Regions from separate parts of the Bacillus smithii genome, predicted to be linked through region 1. Evidence: riboswitches for the same ligand, from Rfam matches in the RefSeq annotation. Region 1 holds a riboswitch; the other holds the start of a gene.
What was found. A riboswitch is a leader RNA that binds a small molecule or an ion and turns the genes downstream of it on or off. The one in region 1 is predicted to bind thiamine pyrophosphate.
Positions count from the first base shown of each region.

Region 2: linked by a shared signal. The riboswitch ahead of BSM4216_RS02840 (DUF561 domain-containing protein) and the one ahead of BSM4216_RS14530 (ABC transporter substrate-binding protein) in region 1 are both predicted to bind thiamine pyrophosphate.

Region 1 is NZ_CP012024.1:3,094,153-3,098,169, reverse strand. Features, by position in the region: gene BSM4216_RS14540 (ABC transporter permease) at 1-379, opposite strand, end outside; gene BSM4216_RS14535 (MTH1187 family thiamine-binding protein) at 376-666, opposite strand; gene BSM4216_RS14530 (ABC transporter substrate-binding protein) at 663-1,673, opposite strand; TPP riboswitch at 1,813-1,922, opposite strand; gene BSM4216_RS14525 (DUF1659 domain-containing protein) at 2,147-2,362, shown strand; gene BSM4216_RS14520 (DUF2922 domain-containing protein) at 2,384-2,602, shown strand; gene BSM4216_RS14515 (YvrJ family protein) at 2,693-2,836, shown strand; gene BSM4216_RS14510 (ArsB/NhaD family transporter) at 2,984-4,017, opposite strand, start outside.
Region 2 is NZ_CP012024.1:603,910-607,926, reverse strand. Features, by position in the region: gene BSM4216_RS02855 (transposase) at 1-256, shown strand, start outside; gene BSM4216_RS02850 (hypothetical protein) at 354-836, shown strand; gene BSM4216_RS02845 (accessory gene regulator ArgB-like protein) at 1,070-1,660, shown strand; gene BSM4216_RS16085 (AgrD family cyclic lactone autoinducer peptide) at 1,644-1,766, shown strand; TPP riboswitch at 2,022-2,131, shown strand; gene BSM4216_RS02840 (DUF561 domain-containing protein) at 2,243-2,857, shown strand; gene thiO (glycine oxidase ThiO) at 2,844-3,977, shown strand; gene thiS (sulfur carrier protein ThiS) at 3,974-4,017, shown strand, end outside.

The DNA of each region.
Region 1 (4,017 bases):
TAATAATAATGATTTTCGGAAGAATTCCAAACCCGAACCAAATTACGAGCAAAGGCGCCAATACAATGATCGGGATATTTTGAGACAAAATCAGAAACGGATATACCGCTTCCTTAAGTTTTGGCAGCAAATGAAGACAAACGGCAGCTAAAAAGCCAAACCCGCAGCCGATCAAATAGCCGGTTAACGATAGTTTTACAGTAGCGATAAAATGCGGAAGAAAATCCGGAAAAACTTTCACTCCAGTTTTGACAATGGCGGAAGGGGCGGGCAGCAGCCAGTTGGGAATATTCACGAGCCGGGCTATCGTTTCCCAGACAGCTAAGAAAAGGAGGAAGATCGCAACAGAGCGACCTCCCTTTGAAAAAATGCGTTTCATCGATATTTCTCCGTCAATTCATCCATGGTAATCCCATCTGGCCGAAATAAAATCTTCACCTGTGAAATGACGCTTGGACATCCTGCTTCCACCATTTTTTCATTCATTTTTTGAATAATGGGAAGTAAATCTTCCAAGTTTCCTTCCATTGTCGTTTCCAGCGGATGGACTTCATATTTCACTCCTGAGTTGGCTATCACTTCTATCGCTTCATCCACATAGGGGATCACGTCTTCTCCATTTTTGGTATGGGGAATGATTTGAATACTGACTAATGAATTGCTCATTTTTCTCCTCCTTTTGCATTCGGCAAGAATTGATTCGTGAAGGCTTTTTGGACGTCAATTCGCTTGTCTAATACGTGATGGTCGTACATCCAATCAGCGTAGTTTTCCCAAACTTCTTTCTTTTGCTCTCCCCAGCGTGGAGCATCATCTTGATATCTTGGGGAAAGCCATTCTTGGCTTTTCATGACGAGCTTTTTATCCAAATCGGGAGCTCCTTTTAACAACAAATTGGCCGCTTCTTTTGGATGGTCGATGGCATACGTATAGCCTTCAGAAACAGCAGCCATAAATTTTTTGGCGATATCGGGCTGGGTTTGAATCAGTTTTTCGTTCGTGATGATGACAGGGGTGTAGTAATCTAGTTTTTTGGAAAAATCCTTCAAATACAACATGTTGAGTTTTTCCCCTTTTAATTCGGCGTCGATTCCTTCCCATCCGTAAAAAATCCAGGCAAAGTCAACATCCCGTTTTACAGCGGTTAAAAAGTCGGTATTACCGATATTGAGAAATTTCACTTTGTTAACATCAGCTTTTTGCAGCTGCATGATCGATTGTATAACCGCTTTTTCAACAGGAGATCCCCAGCTGCCGTATGTTTTTCCTTCAAAGTCTTTCGGTGATTGGATATGCTTTGCTACAGGAGAAGCAAATCCGGATGTATTATGCTGGATCACAGCTGCGATGGATACGAGCGGAATCCCTTGTGCACGCGCTTGTGTTACCTCTTCTTGCGAGCTGATCCCAAATTGAGCTTTTCCGGAAGCTACCAGTTGATTCGGTCCGCTTTCTCCCGGCTGCAAAATCGTGACATCAAGACCGTGCTTTTGGAAAAATCCTTTTTCTTTCGCCACGTAAAGACCGGTGTGGTTGGTGTTGGGCGTCCAGTCAAGTACAACAGACACTTTTTTTACATCTTTCGTGTCTTTGGCTGTTTGATCTTTTCCCCCTTGTTGGCCACAGCCGGCAAGAAGAAAAACAGCCGACAGAGCAAGAAGCCATTTTTTCATTTTTGTTCCTCCTAATCTATTTTTTAAGATGTTGAACCGCAATCAGGCAAAAGTCAATCTTTTCATGGAGGCAAATGGGAACAAAAGAAAAGCGTCCGGGTTGATCCCGAACGCCATATTTTCAAACAAGAAAAAACCGCCTGTTTGAGAATATGTTCCCTACGCTGGCATCAACCAGATCAGGTTCGAAGGGTCAGCATCTAGCGGATGCTTTCTCAGCCGGCACTACCGGCTCCCCTACAAATTCTCATCTTGGACCTATCAGCGCAAGATTCAACTTTCCGCTGATTGTGGTTACGTTATTCCATTTTCTATTTTTTAGTATGACTGAAAAATCTTTTCTTGACAAGGGGTTTAAACAGAAGAGTGCATATGCCGGGTTTTGAGTTTTCTAAGTTTTTGAGATATAGAGCTGCTTATGGTGTCTTGTCCGGACATTTTTTTCTATATAAGGAGTGAAAGGAGGGGAGAACATGGCAGAAGCTAATTTGAAAGCATCGAGTTTGCGGTTGGTGTTCGATTATGGTTTGGATGAAAAAGGAAAGCCGGTTTATAAAGCGAAGACTTTTTCCAACATCCGGTTGGAAGCGACACCGGATCAGTTGAGCCAAGCTGCCAATGCTTTAGGTTCGTTGTCGGATAAGCCGCTTGTGAGAGTCGAACGCAGTGATCAGTCGGACATTTTGTAATGAATGAAGGAGGGGAGAAATATGGCTAAAACGCTTGAACTGCAGTTTAAAACGGAACTTGGGAAAACAGCGTCCATTACGGTGGACAGTCCGAAAGAAACGCTCAGTCCTGCAGAGATGAAAATGGCCATGACCAGCATCATCGCGGCTAACATTTTCCAAACGCCAAACGGTTCATTGGTTGGAATCCAAGGTGCGCGGTTGGTAGAACGTAATACTACTGACTATTCACTTGAGTAATTTCCGGTCCATCCATGATGAATGATCCCGTATGATAGGTTCATGCGGGATCATTCTTTCCGAACATTGACGAAGAATAGGAGGGGGAAAATGGAACAATTACTTTCATTCATCCAAGATGTAGGGTTTCCGATCGTGGTGACATTTTATCTGTTGTATCGTGTGGAGACGAAGCTGGATGACGTTATCCATTCGATTCAAACCCTCCCCGAACGGATGCGGATGAAAGCTTAGCCTTAAACCGATTCCATTCCAATGGCAGAGCCCTGCGCCTTTGAATCTATTGGTAGAGGCCGGGGCTCTTGTCTTTCAACGACATCAAAAGGGACAACAGAACCCTCCTGTTTTGATAGGAAAAGATGTGCCGGCTTCTCTTTCGGTCTACCATAAATAACGAAGATAAATATAGACGCTTGAGATAAGAATCGAAATAAGCATAAGCGGAAATCCGATTTTTAAAAACGAAGTGAAGGTGATTTTGACGCCTAGTTGGGCGGCAAGACCGGCTACGATTAAGTTGGCGCTGGCGCCGATCAACGTACCATTTCCGCCAAGACAGGCACCAAGAGATAAACTCCACCACAGCGGTTCGAGATTCTTAATTCCCAAATCGCCCATCGTTTGGACAAGCGGGATCATGGTGGAAACGAAAGGAATATTATCGACAAACGCCGAAACAATCGCGCTTAGCCATAAAATCAAAAACGATGCGATCGTCACATTCCCGCCGGTTATTTCTATCGCCTTTTTGCCGAGTGCGGAAATAAGTCCTGTTTCGACCAGCCCGCCCACAATGACAAACAGTCCTATAAAGAAGAAAAGGGTTGTCCACTCCACCTTTTTCAAAGCTGATTCCAAATATTCTCCTCCCGTCCATAACAACAGTATGAAAGCTCCTAACAGAGCGATCACGGCTGTTTCAACATGCAGAAGCGGATGGAAAAAAAAGCCGACAATCGTGATAAGCAGGACGGACAAACATTTTTTCAAAAGTACTGCATTGGTTATTTCTTTTTTTTCATCCAAAGCGAGCAGCTTTTCTTTGAGAACTGCCGAGGTGGTGAGCTGTTTTCGAAACAAAAAGGCGAGAATGGCGATCGTAACGAGCAACACAAGGAAACAGACGGGGGCCAAGTTATTCATAAAGGACAGAAAGGTTAATTCCTTAACGGCGCTTCCGATCATCATGTTCGGCGGATCGCCGATTAATGTGGCGGTTCCGCCGATGTTGGAAGCGAACACTTCTCCTAATAAATAAGGAACCGGGTTGATTTTCAAGCGGTTCGTAATGTTGAAAGTCATCGGCACGATTAAAAGCACCGTTGTCACATTGTCCAAGAATGCGGAACCGAAAGCTGTAATTAAGGAAAGGATAATAAGCAATTTGATTGGATCTGCCTTCACTTTTTTGGCCG
Region 2 (4,017 bases), 880 kb from region 1:
AGATAGAAAACTAAAAACGAATATCAAAAAGAAGCTAAGGGGAATAAGGGAAGTTGAAAGAAAAATTGAAAATTCTCCATCTAAAAACATAGAAGAAGAGGTAGCAAGTGACTATATTGCGGCTATTCGATCCGTTCTTCTAGAAGATGGTAAGCCACCATTCGAATTACCAGGCACTTGTGTTTTTGAACGAACGAATGCGATTAAAGATTCGATTGAAAAATGCCTGGATAAAAAAGGGGACTCCTCTACTTGAAAATTTGTTCAGAATAGTCAGAAATGTGGATAACTATAAGGAAGATTATCAACTCGTAAAACGTTGGGATACACGATTTAAAAGGATTGCCACCATTATGGAACCTTCTGAGAATAAAACAAGTTTTTGGGTCGAAAACAGATTGAAGCAATATTTAAACCAAATGGAAAAAGAGCTTAATCGGAAAGAAGATCAACCGTTTGTAGAGAACCTATTAAAGTATAGTAAAGGATTTTGGAAAGGACTTTTCACCTTTTATGATTATCCACTTATACCGAGAACGAATAATGATTTAGAACTCTTTTTTAGAAGAATAAAGCAAAAACACCGAAGAATCACAGGTAGTCGGACTTGGAATCGATATATTATCCGACACGGTGAAAACATTGTATTTGTAGAAAATGTCTCTAATGAACAGGAAGGGCTACAAATGATAAAAAATGTTAATTATTCAGCATATAAAACTGAAGCGAATAAATGGGAACAACGTATTGGCGAGCATATAAAACAAAGAAGATTCAAAAAAGAACCAAATGAATATTTAAACACTATTGAAGAGAAATGGAAAAGGCACAACTAATTTATTGTGTTGGTTGTGCCGTCTAAGAAAAAAAATCTATTTTCATGTTCATATAGGAACTCAAGATATTACCTATTTGATATCCAGCCAACTTGTACTGGATCGCCTTCAGACAAACTTGAAATTATTTGATGCTCTTCAACACTTTAAGCAAGATCAAGCAGTGGTTGAAACCGAGCTAAAACCAGTCCGGCTATCCATCCGCTGCCCGTCATTATAAAGGAGGAAGTTGTATGTTTGAAAAATGGGCAGTTGCATTGGCAGACCAAATCAAAAAAATAAATCCTGAAGAAACAGAACCTCATGACGTACTCGTATTCGGGTTTACGATTCTATTCAATCTTCTTTTTACGTTTCTTCTTTTGCTGATTGTTGGCTGGATCATCGGAGTGCCGCTGTTGACTGTTGAAGTGACGTTGTCTTTTATGATTCTTCGGATATTGACGGGCGGCGCCCATTTAGATCGCTCTATCGCCTGTTCGATTACAAGCTCGCTTCTTGTTCTGACGTTCGTTTGGCTCCCTGTATCGCCTATTTTACTTTTTTGCTACTTTGTTGTCAGTCTCATGTTGATCGCAAGATTTGCTCCTTACTATGAACCGCATCAAATCAAACATTCAAAGCAGTGGGAACAAAAAAAGAAACTTGCTGCTATATTGTGGGTTATCTTTACCTTTGTCATCTACTATATTTTTTCCGCGCCCGGTTTCGTGTTCGGCGCATTGCTGCAAGCCCTTTTGCTGACACCGGCAGGCATCAAGTTTATCCATAAATTAAACAATTTCACCATGAAAGGAGGTGAATATTATGAAAAAAGCAGCTAAAATTTTATCTAACACTACCCGTGTAATGGCAAATGTATTTGTTCAAGCTTCCAGCCCGCTCGCACATGCACCTAAGATCCCCGAAAGCCTGAAGAAAGCAAAATAATTGCTTATTCTAAAAGATGGACATCATCTCTTTAGAAGGCCTCCCGCTACACTTCCGGGGCGCCTTCTTTATTTTTTCCCCATTCCCTTTTTCAACGACACAACATTTCGCCACCTTCTTTCACCTATCGTCCAGAAACTTTGAAACGACTATTGACAACCTTTCAATATGGATTTAAGATTTTGATAAAGAAAAATATTCCTTATTATTTTAAATTTTTTCATTGGGATCGTAAAACAATGATCATAAACAAATAAGAGCCACTAGGGGTGCCGATAGTGATCGGCTGAGATTAAAGTGATACTTTAAAACCCTTCGAACCTGATCTGGTTGATACCAGCGTAGGAAAGTGGAGTATAATTTCATTATACTTGAGAGCATTTAGCCCACTTTCCAACATAGGAAAGTGGGTTTTTTACTGCACAGAATTGGTTAAAAAGTTTTCCCATTCAACTTTCATCAAGGAGAAAATGGCGATGAAAAAAGCGCTGCACGTCATTTCCACAGGAAAACAGAGTTTTGAAGATTGGCTTTCGATCACCGTGCGAATTCAACCATGGGTGGATTTTATTCATATTCGAGAGCGTAGTTGGAGTACAGAGATGATCAAAAAAGGAGTTGCAGATTTAGAAAAACATGGAGTTCCGTTAACGAAAATCATTCTGAACAGTCAACCGGATTTAGCTTTACAGCTTGGTGTTCCTGGTGTGCACTTTCCGGAAAAGTCTCACGAGGAAAGAGATCATGGTCGTTTCTTAACAAAGGGGTATTCCGTACATAGCGTCGAATCAGCCATGGATAAACAAAAGCGAGGCGCTCAATACCTCATTTTTGGACATATTTATCCCACTAAAAGCAAACCAGGTCTCCCTCCGAGAGGATTGGCTGCTTTGAAAGCCGTTTCTTCAGCAGTCCAAATCCCCGTTATCGCCATTGGCGGCATTACTCCTCAACGCGTTCCCGAGTGTCTGGCAGCCGGAGCGTCGGGAGTGGCGGTTCTATCCGGAGTGTATGAAGCCGAGTTTCCTGAACAAGCGGCTAAAGCTTACAAACAATCATTATGGGAGGGGCGTCACCATGCAGAAATATGATGTCATTATTATAGGCGGCGGCATCAATGGCGGCTCGATCGCCTATCAGTTGTCAAAACGCAACTATCGCGTTGCTGTACTGGAAAAAGAACGAATTGCTTCTGAAGCATCAAGCGCGGCAGCCGGAATGCTGGGAGCACAAGTAGAACCGAGAATAGACGGAGCCTTTTTTGATTTCGCCCGCAAAAGCCGCGATTATTTTGATCAATTGGTTCCTGAGATCGAACAAGTTTCCGACCAGCCTGTTGAGTTTCTTAAAAATGGTATGTTGCGGATCGCGTTCAGCGAAGAAGAAGCAAACATGCTGAAAGAAAGAATCGCCTGGCAGCAGGAACAAGGAGAGCCGGCAGAATGGCTTTCAGCCGATCAAGTATATCAAATGGAACCAGAATTGAAAGCCGAAATAGTCGGTGCCGCTTCTTTTCCAAAGGATGGACAAGTCATGCCAGCTCAGCTCACAAAAGCTTTTTTCAAAGGAGCTTCCAATTTAGGAGCAGATATTTATGAATTTACATGGGTCAAAGAATTATTGGAACAAAACGGAAAAATAACAGGAGTAGAAACAACTTCCGGCCGTTTTTATGCCGAACATATCGTGATCGCAGCGGGCGCCTTTACTCCCCATCTCTCCCTTCCGGACGGAGCTTCATTGCCGACGCTTACTCCGGTTAAAGGAGAGATCCTTGCTGTCAGACCGGAAAAGCCGATTATCACATCGACTATTTATTCACCGACTGTTTACATTGTTCCGAAAGCCAATGGAGAAATTTTTATTGGTGCGACGGAACGTGAAGGCATATACGATAAGAAAGTTTCATTTGAATCCATTCGCCGATTATCTGCTGAAGCGTGCCGCATCGTACCGGCACTCCGTTCTGCGGAATGGTCAAGGGCCTGGGCAGGAGTCCGTCCGCAAACGATCGACGGTCTTCCCTATCTGGGACCCCATCCTGACTTCAAAGGACTTTGGCTGGCAGCCGGACATTTCCGCAACGGCATATTATTGTCGGCGTTAACCGGTGTCTGGATGGCGGATCAAATAGAGGGGAAAGCGGACCATTTAGAGTGGAAAGACGCCTTTGATCCCGGACGCCACTCACAAAAAGGAGTGATTCCATGATCGTAACGATCAATGGTGTAAAAAAAGAAATACCGGAAAA